Regions from separate parts of the Rhizobium gallicum bv. gallicum R602sp genome, predicted to be linked through region 2. Evidence: riboswitches for the same ligand, from Rfam matches in the RefSeq annotation. Region 2 holds a riboswitch; the other holds the start of a gene.

Region 1 (5,984 bases), on a different replicon from region 2:
GCTGCTTCGGCGCACGCGAGGTATGATTTGCGCACAGTGCCCAGTTGTGAACCGTTCTCAAGCGTACCCCTCAGCTTGGCTGGACCACCAAGCCGACTGCCTCGACGGCCGCGATGGCCACTGCCTCGTCGTTGTCAGAAGTGTCTCCAGTAATGCCTACCGCGCCCAGCAACGCTCCATTTGCATCACGCACGAGTACGCCGCCTGGCACAGGCACTATTCTGCCGCCAGACACGGCGTTGAGGCCAGCAACAAAATGAGGGCGCTCGGCTGACGCCTTGTCAAGCCAGCGGGAACCGAATCCGACGGCGAGCGCGCCGTAGGCCTTTCCAAAGGCGATGTCGAATCGGAGCATCGAAGCGCCATCCTGCTTCTGAAAAGCTATGAGATGACCGTCCGCATCAAGAACCGCGACGCTCAAAGGTTTTAGCTCTTTCGCGCCAGCCCTGGAGAAGGTCTCTAATGATCTCGGCCGCGCGTTCCAGGTTCAATGTTGTCATTTCTGCATTTCCTTAAGAGTTGGTGTTCCGACGTGCCTTAAGCTCCAGCCTGCGTGCATGCAGCACTGGTTCTGTATAACCGCTAGGCTGATTCCGGCCATTGAAGATCAGGTCCCGTGCGGCCTTGAAGGCGCTGGAGTTTTCAACGTCAGGCGTCATGGACATGTACAGCGGATCTCCAGCATTCTGACGGTCCACGACGGTCGCCATCCGTTTCAAAGTCTCCAATACCTGCTCGTGCGTGCAGACGTGGTGATGGATCCAGTTAGCGATATGTTGCGAGGAAATGCGGCAGGTCGCACGGTCCTCGATCAATCCAACATTGTTGATGTCGGGGATCTTGGAGCCGCCGATACCCTGGTCGATCCAGCGCACCACGTAACCGAGGATGGACTGACAGTTGTTGTCGAGCTCCTTCTGACGGCCTTCAGTGTGCAATCCAGCTTGGCAGCGATCGGCACGGTAAGGATGTCGTCAAGCCCCGCACGCTCACGCTTCTTCAGCGTGCGCCGGACAGTGCGGACGTCGACCTTGTGGTAATGCGTGGCGTGCAGTGTCGCGGCAATCGGTGAGGGCACCCACGCGGTGTTCGCTCCGGCCATCGGATGAGCGATCTTCTGCTCGAGCATGGCGGCCATTAGGTCCGGCATGGGCCACATGCCCTTCCCGATCTGCGCTCGGCCGTCAAGCCCGCAGGCGAACCCGATGTCGACGTTCCAATTTTCGTAGGCGCAGATCCACGGCGAGTCTTTCATGTCCGCTTTTCGGATCATCGGGCCGGCTTCCATCGAGGTGTGAATCTCGTCGCCGGTCCGGTCGAGGAAACCCGTGTTAATGAAGACGATGCGCTTCCTCGCCGCGCGGATGCATTCCTTGAGGTTCACCGTTGTGCGACGCTTCGTCCATGAGGCCCATCTTGATGGTATCGGGCGCCATGCCCAGTGCCTGCTCGACCCGGCTGAAAAGCTCCACCGCGAAGGCGACTTCCTCTGGCCCGTGCATCTTCGGCTTTACCGCATACATGGATCCGGCGGGCGAGTTGGCGTGGCACCCGCCCCTCCCGCCGATGTCGTGCCGCGCAATCGCTGCCGTCACCATCGCGTCCATAATACCTTCCGGTATTTCGTCTATAAGCGCAAGCTCGCAACTGATGTCGAATACACCAGCGCGGACGGCAATCGGTTCATGCTGTGTGCCCGCTCTCTGCTCCTGGTGCGCAACGTCGGCCACCTGATGACCAATCCTGCGGTGCTCGACCGGGATGGAAGCGATATCGCCGATCTCAGTGAGAAAAGCCTTGTACTTGGCAAGGTCTTTCGGCGCGCCATTGCGGCGGTACCAATGGTCGATCTTCTCTTGAATATCTTCACGGACCCTCAGGAGTTCGCGGTTGCGGGGGCTGAGAGCGTGCACGATCGACGAAAACGACGTCCAGAAGGCGGAGTTGCCAATCCCCGTGCCGGGCAACGCCTCGTCCCGCATGAAGTCGTGGAGCTCCCGAACGACCTGCAATCCCGCGATCTCGATACGCTCCGCCGAGTGAACAGAGATTTCCATAGTTCCTCCTGCACTATGCGGTCAGCCGCATGTCGACGGGAAATTCTTTGGTTACAGCCTCAGCGATCATGGCAGCTGTCGCCGCCGACAGCGTCCATCCGAGATGTCCGTGGCCGGTGTTGTAGAACACCCCATTCAGCCGTCCTTTTCCGACCCGGGGCATCATATTGGGCGTCATGGGCCGGAGGCCTGCCCAAGGCACGACCTTGTTTGTTGTAATTCCCGGAAAGAGCGTGCGCGTCCAGTCAACGAGCGGCCGGACGCGGTCTTCCCTGATGTCGCGGTTGAGCCCGTTGAACTCGGCGGTTCCCGCCACACGAAACCGTGACATTCCTAGCCTACTGGTGACGATCTTGGCGCGGTCATCGAGAATACTCACCCACGGCGCAGAGTTCTGCGACAGCTCGTCCTCCAGATGAGCGGTTATCGAGTATCCCTTGACGGGATAGATGTTAAGCCGATCTCCAAGCATCGAGGCAAAATTCCGGCTGCTCGTGCCCGCGCAAACGACAATGCCGTCCGCCTCGATGATCTCCGAAGGAGCGCTCCCTGAAGCCATCCCTGCGGCGTAAGCAACGTGGAACCGATCACGCCTTTCCACCCGGGTTACGCTCGCATCGTACAGGAAAGTCGCCCCTTTTCGCTCACAGATCCGGGCCAGCCCTGTCGTGTACTTGTGGATGTCCCCGGTAGAATCGGACGGGGTGTAGAAGCCCCCATAAAAGGCGCCGGTGAGGGCAGGTTCAATCGACTGGATTTCCTCCGTGGTCACTGGCCTTCTGTCCAGACCGCCCTCTACCAACATCTCGTTGACCTTGGCGGCATGATCATAGCCTGACTTGTCGTAATATACATGAAGGATCCCGCGACGTACGTGATCGAAATCTATTCCCTCGCGCTCTGCGATCTCGAACATGTGCTTCCGCGCGGCGATGGCAAGCCGCGTTGTGGAAACGGTGTTTTCGCGATAACGCGAGATGTTCGAAACGAATTCCGCCAGCCAGCTGTACTTGTGCCATGTCGGGGTAGGATTCATTAGGAGGGGAGCGTCGCGATGTGTCATCCACTTGATGCCCTTGAATATGGTCGACCAGTGGTTCCAGACTTCCGCGTTGCTCGCAGAGAGTTGTCCACCGTTCGCAAAAGACGTCTCCATTGCGGCATATCGCTGCTTCTCCACGACAGTAACGTCGTGGCCCGCTTGAAGAAGGGCGTAGGCTGTCGATACGCCGGTGATGCCGGCGCCAATCACAATAATCTTGGGCATTTTCAGGCCTCCAAAAGACAAAGGGTGCAGGGAGTAAAGCCTGCGGCTGATCCCCAAATCTGTCAGTTTACCTGAGAGCTTGGCCGACGTCGCAAGGTCGGCGTTCCCCTTCGGTGGATGCTCTGGGCATCTCTCTCCAGATCGTTCGACAGGACGGTCTTCTTTGCCTGAGAGTTTCCTTGGGGGGTTGCTCCGTCGGCGTCGGCTGGCGCCGATCTCTCCCGTCTAGTCTTTTGAACATCCCATTTTTACTAGAGAGTTTTGCATCGTCACCGACAATCTCTTTTCGGAATTGAAACGTGGGGATCAAAACCACGTGCTTTTGAAATACCGTCCATTTGGACAGATAATTCGGATCCACCGATCGAGATAGACGTGCCTACTCTATGCAGCACGGCGAAACGACCTTTGATGGTGGCCTCGTTCGCTGAGAGACGGATCCGCTTGAATTTAAATGGATGCACGCCGGCATTGGGGGCGAGCTCTGGTATTTAAACGAGCACTACCCCTGCGGATGCTCCAAGATCTGTCGCGCCGCTTGCTGTGACTGCTTAAACAATGTCCTTGGTCGTCGCCCAATGGTTGAGCATGCAAGGACCCCTTTCTTTTAGTGTTTGTCTCATTAAGCTTTAACGTCGAATAGTCGCTCATTCGGGCACGACGAATGAGAACAAACGCATCAAAAGATTTTTTTTAAAACAGTTGTTGCACATCGGTCTGAAACCTGCAAAATAAATCGTAAGCCGCAAAAGGGAACCCATGGGGAGCTTATGAACATAATCTTTGACAACCCGCATTCAGCACTTGAAGGGCTTCTATTCGACGGGATGTTTATCGCGGCAGGTGGTTTTGGCCTTTGCGGCATTCCGGAGCTGTTGATCGACGCGATCCGTGAGGCTGGCACCAAGGACTTGACGATCGCCTCGAACAATTGCGGTGTCGACGACTTCGGTCTCGGCGTGCTGCTGAAGACCAAGCAGATCAGGAAGATGATCTCGTCTTATGTCGGCGAGAACGCCGAGTTCATGCGGCAGTACCTGAGCGGCGAACTGGAACTGGAGTTCAACCCGCAGGGGACGCTGGCCGAGCGTATGCGTGCCGGCGGCGCCGGCATTGCCGGGTTCTATACGAAGACAGGCGTCGGCACTGTGGTTGCCGAGGGCAAGGAACAGAAGACCTTCAACGGCGAGACCTATGTTCTCGAGACCGGGATTGTCGCGGACCTGTCGATCGTCAAGGCCTGGAAGGCGGATACATCCGGCAACCTCGTCTTCCGCAAGACGGCCCGCAACTTCAATCCGCCGGCCGCCACCTGCGGCAGGATTTGCGTCGCCGAAGTCGAGGAAATCGTGCCAGTCGGCAGCCTCGATCCCGACCATATCCACGTGCCGGGGATCTATGTGCATCGCCTGCTCCAGGGCCAGCACGAGAAACGCATCGAACAGCGCACCACGCGCGCGGCGGCTTGAAGGAAGGGGAGAGAGACATGGCCTGGGACAGGAACCAGATGGCGGCGCGGGCTGCCCGTGAACTCGAAGACGGCACTTACGTCAATCTCGGCATCGGCATTCCGACGCTGGTCGCCAATTATATTCCCGAAGGCGTCCATGTGACGCTGCAGTCGGAGAACGGCCTGCTCGGCATCGGTCCCTTTCCGACGGACGACCAGATCGATGCCGACCTGATCAATGCCGGCAAGCAGACGGTGACGGCGCTGGCGCATTCGGCCTTCTTCGACTCGGCGCAGAGCTTTGCAATGATCCGCGGCGGCAAGATCGCCATGGCAATCCTTGGCGCCATGGAAGTGTCCGAGAACGGCGACCTCGCCAACTGGATGATCCCCGGCAAACTCGTCAAGGGCATGGGCGGCGCCATGGATCTCGTTGCCGGCGTCAAGCGGGTGGTCGTCGTCATGGACCACACCAACAAGGCCGGCGAATCCAAGGTGCTGAAGGCATGCACCCTGCCGCTGACCGGACAGAGCGTCGTCGATCGGATCATCACCAATCTGGGTGTGCTCGACGTCGTCGATGGCGGACTGAAGCTGGTCGAGCTTGCTGAGGGCGTGACCGACAGCGAGATCCGCAGCGCCACCGAGGCGACCATCGTCAACTAGGCCTGCGGCTTATTGCCGAGACGCTGGAGCCGGCCTCTGCCGGCTTCGCACGGATCATAGAGGAGACCACCATGAGCACCCCATCGATCGTCATCGCCCGCGCCGCCCGCACCGCGGTCGGGTCCTTCAACGGCGCGTTCAGCAACACGCCGGCACATGAGCTCGGCGCCGCTGTCATCAAGGGCGTGCTCGAGCGCGCCGGCGTCGAGGCGGGTGAGGTCGATGAGGTGATCCTCGGCCAGGTGCTGCAGGCCGGCGAGGGCCAGAACCCGGCGCGCCAGGCGGCGATCAAGGCCGGCCTCCCGCAGGAAGCGACCGCCTGGGGCATGAACCAGCTTTGCGGCTCGGGTCTTCGCGCCGTGGCGCTCGGCATGCAGCAGATCGCATCCGGCGATGCAGACATCATTATTGCCGGCGGCATGGAGTCGATGTCGATGGCGCCGCATTGCGCACACCTGCGTGGCGGCGTGAAGATGGGCGACTTCAAGATGATCGACACGATGATCAAGGACGGCCTGACCGACGCCTTCTACGGCTACCACAT
Region 2 (5,984 bases):
GCCAATATGACGGCGGTTGGCGAAGTCGTAGGGCTGGTAGTCGGTAAACTGGAATTCTGTCGGCGTCGTCATTACGCGGTGAACTCCTTATAGGCCGCTTCGTCAAGCAGGCCATCGGCATCGGCCGGATTCTTGAGCTTCAGCTTGAAGAACCAGCCGGCGCCCTGCGGGTCGGAATTGACCAGCGACGGATCGGCAGTGATCGCTTCGTTGACTTCGGTGATCTCGCCATCGAGCGGACAATAGACTTCCGAGGCAGCCTTCACGGATTCGACGGTGGCCGCATCGTCATTCTTGGAAAAGGTCGCGCCCACTTCCGGCAATTCGACGAAAACGAGGTCGCCGAGCTGTTCGACTGCATAATTCGTAATGCCGACCGTCGCCACGCCGTCTTCGAGCTTCAGCCATTCATGTTCTTCGGTAAATTTCAGCATGGTTTTGTTCCTCTCTGGAAATATCTTAGCGTTTGTAGGTCGGCGTGATGAAGGGCAGGGCGGCGACCGTAGCGGGGAGATACTTGCCGCGTACCTCAGCGTAAATTTGGGTGCCAACGGCGGCATGCGAAACCGGCACATAGCCCATGGCAACCGGGCCTTCGACACTCGGGCCGAAGCCGCCCGAAGTGACCTCGCCGATCTCGGTCTTGCCTTCGGCATCCGCATAGAGCTTGGAATGCCCGCGCACCGGCGCCTTGCCTTCCGGCTTCAGGCCGACGCGGCGGCGTGTGGCACCATTATCGAGTTCGCCGAGAATGCGTGCTGCACCCGGAAAGTCCCCAGCGCGCGCTCCGCCCGTCCTGCGGGCCTTCTGCATGGCCCATTCGAGCGCCGCCTCGACCGGCGTTGTGGTGGTGTCGATGTCGTTGCCGTAGAGGCAGAGTCCGGCCTCCAGACGCAGCGAATCGCGGGCGCCGAGCCCGATCGGCTGCGCATCGGGATGTTCGAGCAACCGCCTGGCGACATCCTCCGCCTTGTTAGTGGGTACGGAGATCTCGAAGCCGTCCTCGCCGCTGTAGCCGGAGCGGGAGACGAGACAGGATACGTCGTGCAAGCGGCAGTGGCGCACGTCCATGAACTTCATCGCGGCGACATCCGCCCAGAGTTCGGCCAGCACGTCGACGGCGCGCGGACCTTGCAGCGCGACTAACGCGCGGTCGAGAAGGCTTATGTCGCAGCGGTCGCCGATGTGCTTTTGCATGTGCGCGACATCGGCCTCCTTGCAGGCGGCGTTGACGACGACGAAGAGATGGTCATCGAGATGGGTGATCATCAAGTCGTCGAGGATGCCGCCGTTTTCGTCGGTGAAGAAGCCGTAGCGCTGGCGGCCTTCGGCGAGGCCGAGAATGTCGACCGGTACGAGGCTTTCGAGTGCGAGGGCGGCATCTTCGTATCTGCCGGACTTCGCCCTCACGACGACCTGACCCATGTGGGAGACGTCGAAGAGGCCGGCGCCGGCGCGCGTCTGCAGGTGTTCCTTCAGCACGCCGGCCGAATACTGAACGGGCATCTCATAGCCTGCGAAAGGCACCATGCGGGCACCGAGCGAAAGATGCAGCGCGTGTAGCGGAGTTTTCTTGAGGGCAGCAGTATCGTCCAACGACGCCTCCGGGGTTTGCGCGTGGAATTCCATGCGCGGGCTCAATCAGAAGGCGCGGCTACGCCTTGCTTTCGAGCCCCCTCTGTCCCTGTGCCTGAGATTGTTATCCCTTCGGCGAGCGTTTCGAGAACGCTTCTCTCCAGAGTTCCGTCTGCCCTTGCTGGTCCTTTGGCCTGAGAGTTTCCGGGGCGGTTGCTCCTTCGGCACCGGCCGTCTGTAGACCGGATTCTCCCAACAGGGTTGCGGCAATTATCCGGCGGAGCAGGCTCTTGGCAAGGGGGAATGTCGCCGCCGAACAAATTTTTGTCGCGCCGTCTTTCGACAAAGTGTTGAACTGCGTCAAATGGACTTTTGCTTTTTTCGGATAAAGTGCTTAATCGCGAAATCCGCTAATGAGGATCCAGATGATGAAAACGGGCCGAAACGCTGGCATGCTGACGCGCATTCTCTGTGCGCTGAGCTTGCTTATGCTTGGCCTTGCGCATCAGGCGCCGCAGGCGGCTGCGGCGGATGCGGACTATAATAGCGCCGCATACGTCCTGCCGGACGGCACCCAGGCCTCGCTTTGCGTGACCGCGACGGACAGCGGCGGCAAGAGGGCCCCTCTGAAGCCGAATTGCGAAGTCTGCCGGCTTACGGCTTTCGTCATCCTGCCGGTGCCGGATAACGGCTCCTGGCTGCATCTCGAGTTCGCGACGCTGCATAACCCCCCGGTTGTTGCGGACACCCCCATCGGGGTGCACGCCGTCGAACGGCCGAAGTCCAGGGCACCGCCGGTTCTGGCCTGATCTCCAGCCACCACCGAAATGACACGACAATGCCGATGCGCCAGCCATTTGCGAGCTGCAGCCGGCGAGGAGATACCCGATGGAGACAATCAAGACACTCAGCGCTGCCGCTCTGGTTTTCGCAGCCGCATTCACGGCAGCGCAGGCGCATGTCACCTTTCTTGATCCGGAAGCCCCACAGGAAAAGACGTTCCTGGCAACGCTGCAGGTACCGCATGGCTGTGACGGCAAGCCCACCAACGAAGTGCAGGTGAAACTGCCGGAAGGCTTTGTATTTGCCAAGCCGCAGCCGAAGGCCGGCTGGGAACTTGAAGTGATCAAGGGCGACTATCAGAAGACCTACGACAATCACGGCACCAAGGTGAAATCCGGCGCAGTCGAAATACGCTGGAAGGGCGGCAACCTCTCGGACGATTTTTACGATACCTTCGTGATCCAAGGCAAGGTTTCGGGCGTGGATGCCGGAACATCGCTCGCCTTTCCGGTGAAGCAGCTTTGCGGCGATGCGGCCGAGGCATGGGACCAGCTCGCAACCGATGGCGGCGATCCCCATAGGCTTAAGAGCCCTGCGCCGTTGCTGAAGGTCATTGCCGGTGACGACAATGGCCATGATCACGGCGACATGGCCGGGATGGACATGAATGCTGCAGCAGGCGGCACTATAACACTCGGCGACCTCGAAATCTCCGGCGCATTTTCGAAGGCAATGCTGCCCGGCCAGCCAGTCGGCGGTGGCTTCCTTACTGTCAAGAATAACGGCAAGACCGACGACAAGCTCGTCGTCGTTTCCTCGCCTTCCGCGGGCGAAGTTCAGATGCACGAAATGGCCATGCAGAACAATGTCATGAAGATGCGTGAACTGAAGGATGGGATTGTTATTCCGGCGGGTGGGACGGTGAAGCTAGCGCCTGGCGGCCTGCATCTGATGTTCCAGAAGGTGAAGGCGCCTTTCAAGCAGGGTGAGAGCGTGCCGGTGACGCTCACCTTTGAGAAGGCGGGCAAGATCGACGTGACGTTGAAGGTTCTCTCGGCCCAGGGAAAATAACCAGCAAACGGCCTGCGGCAGTCGCCGCGGGCCATTTGCGTTCCAAAGGTGAGAAATTCAAAAATCCTCGTAGGATTTCAATGCCTGCTGCAATCCTGCCTGCGGTTGCTTGTTGCCCTTGGCCATCAGGTCGAGCGCCACTTCGGTCGACTGAATAATGCTTGCCGTTTCGCTCAGCTCCTGATCATGTCGGCCCTTGAGCTGACGGTCTGCGATCCGGCGCGCGTCCTTTGCCGCCATGCTCGTCGGCACGCGGGGAGCAATCCTCAGCGTTTCGAATGCGGCGGCGGCCGTGCTCGCGGATATGGTGACGACCTGTGTCATAGGACGTTTGATACACATCGCCGGTTCGTGCGCGGCTAAGGAAACCATTCGCATTTTAATTGAACGGTGGGATTTCTTCTCATCCAATTGGAAACGGTCAATTCGTCAGGTAAAACCAGAACGATGATCCAGGCTCTTCTTGTCGGCGCCGGCGGCGCTATCGGCTCGCTTTTGAGATATTATGTCGGCCAATGGTCGCTGCGGCTCCTGGGGCCCGGCTTTCCGTGGGGCACGCTGATTGTCAACATCGTTGGCTGTTTCGCGATTGGCGTTTTTGCCGAAATGATCGCGCGCCGGTTCAACGCCTCCGTCGAGATGCGCCTGCTGCTTATCACCGGCTTCCTCGGCGGCTTTACGACCTTTTCGGCCTTTTCTCTGGATGCGATATCGCTTTTCGAGCGGGGCGAGGCAGTCGCCGGCGGACTTTACGTCGCCGCAAGCGTCGGGCTTTCGATTGCCTCTGTCATGGCTGGTCTAGCGCTTGTGCGCGCTTTGATCTGAAAGGCAGTTTCCGCGCGAAGAAAAATGCTCTAAAGCCACCGGCAACAGCCGCGCATGGCGCGCCCAAGATTTTCCGAAAGAACAAGAATGGCCGGAATCGAACATATCAAGGTGGATGCCGACGAGGCGGGAATGCGGCTCGACCGGTGGTTCAAGATCCATTTCCCTGGCCTCGGCTTCGGCCAGCTTCAGAAGCTCCTGCGTTCGGGCCAGGTCCGCGTTGACGGTGGACGCGTAAAGACCGACGCGCGTGTGCAGCCGGGCCAGATGGTTCGCGTGCCGCCGCTCGATGTCGATGCGAAGGTCAAGAGTGGTCCGATCGCCGGGAAGGATCTGAAGCATTCCAGCGATCACCAACTACTTCAGCGTATGGTGCTGCATGAGGACGACAAGGTGATCGTGCTCAACAAGCCCGCTGGACTTGCCGTGCAGGGCGGTTCCGGTCTGACCCGTCATATCGACCAGATGCTGGAGGCCTGGACGAGCCCGAAGGGCGAGAAGCCGCGGCTCGTGCATCGGCTTGACCGCGACACATCGGGCGTGCTCGTCATTGCCCGCACACGTGGTGCCGCTCAGAAGCTGACGGCTGCCTTTCGCGAACGCGACACCAAGAAGACCTACTGGTCGTTGGTGAAGGGCGTGCCACGCAAGCATGAGGACAAGATCTCCACATGGCTCGTCAAGGAAGCGACTGCCGACGGCGATCGCATGCGCATTGCCAAGCACGGCGAGGAGGGTGCGGATCATGCCGTGTCCTACTACCGCGTCATCGAAACGGCGGCGCAAAACCTGGCCTGGCTCGAGATGGAGCCATATACCGGCCGTACGCATCAGCTTCGTGTTCATGCGCTGCATATCGGCCATCCGATCATCGGCGATCCAAAATACTTCATCGACGACCCGAACTGGGACTTTCCCGGCGGCATCCAGAAGCGACTGCACCTGCATGCCCGTCATATCGACATCCCGCATCCTGCAGGCGGACGCCTGCGCATCACAGCGCCGCTGCCGCCGCATATGGTGCAGACCTGGAACCTTCTTGGCCTTGATCTTGCCGGTGCGGAGAGGATTGACGAATGAAGCTTGTTCTCTTCGATTGCGACGGCACGTTGGTCGACAGTGCCGCCCTGATACATGAGGTGATGGCCAGAACCTTCGTTCAATTCGGTCATTCACGGCCGGATCTTTCCAGCACCAAATCGATCATCGGTCTGACGCTCGACATTGCGATTGCCCGCATGCAGGGCAAGCTGCATGTCGATGACGAGGCGATCGCCATGACGGCTCACTACAAGTCGATCTACATGAATGTCAGGCAGGAGCCCGGCATGGATGTGCCCCTTTTCGCCGGAATAAAGCCGATGATAGACGGGCTTGCCGCACGGGAAGACATCCTGATCGGCGCCGTCACCGGAAAGTCGCGCCGCGGGCTTGTCAATGTCCTCGAAACACACGGTTTCGCGCCGCATTTCATCGTCTCGCGGACGGCTGACGATTGTCCATCGAAGCCACATCCGGCCATGGTGACCGAATGCTGTGACGAAGCGGGCATGAAGGCCGCTGATGCCATTGTCATCGGCGACGCTGTCTACGATATGCAGATGGCAAAGGCAGCAGGCGCAAAGGCAATTGGTGTATCCTGGGGTTATGCCAGCGTTGACGACCTGATTGCCGCCGGCGCCGATACTGTCGCTTACCATCCGAATGACGTGCTTGACCATTTTTGAGGT

The links. Region 2 has a riboswitch for glycine ahead of gcvT (glycine cleavage system aminomethyltransferase GcvT). Riboswitches for the same ligand answer to the same signal wherever they lie in the genome.
Region 1: another riboswitch for glycine. It lies ahead of RGR602_RS22590 (D-amino acid dehydrogenase); the one in region 2 lies ahead of gcvT (glycine cleavage system aminomethyltransferase GcvT).

What each region holds. Positions count from the first base shown of each region.
Region 1 covers NZ_CP006879.1:338,578-344,561, forward strand. The annotation lists partial or broken gene RGR602_RS22580 (GlcG/HbpS family heme-binding protein) at 71-500, opposite strand; partial or broken gene RGR602_RS22585 (malate synthase G) at 513-1,628, opposite strand; partial or broken gene RGR602_RS39470 (hypothetical protein) at 1,833-2,057, opposite strand; gene RGR602_RS22590 (D-amino acid dehydrogenase) at 2,071-3,324, opposite strand; glycine riboswitch at 3,469-3,558, opposite strand; gene RGR602_RS22595 (CoA transferase subunit A) at 4,095-4,793, shown strand; gene RGR602_RS22600 (3-oxoacid CoA-transferase subunit B) at 4,811-5,440, shown strand; gene RGR602_RS22605 (acetyl-CoA C-acetyltransferase) at 5,512-5,984, shown strand, end outside.
Region 2 covers NZ_CP006877.1:2,007,200-2,013,183, reverse strand. The annotation lists gene gcvP (aminomethyl-transferring glycine dehydrogenase) at 1-72, opposite strand, end outside; gene gcvH (glycine cleavage system protein GcvH) at 72-434, opposite strand; gene gcvT (glycine cleavage system aminomethyltransferase GcvT) at 460-1,596, opposite strand; glycine riboswitch at 1,748-1,840, opposite strand; gene RGR602_RS10075 (hypothetical protein) at 2,001-2,384, shown strand; gene RGR602_RS10070 (copper chaperone PCu(A)C) at 2,464-3,429, shown strand; gene RGR602_RS10065 (hypothetical protein) at 3,487-3,753, opposite strand; gene crcB (fluoride efflux transporter CrcB) at 3,877-4,254, shown strand; gene RGR602_RS10055 (RluA family pseudouridine synthase) at 4,342-5,334, shown strand; gene RGR602_RS10050 (HAD-IA family hydrolase) at 5,331-5,981, shown strand.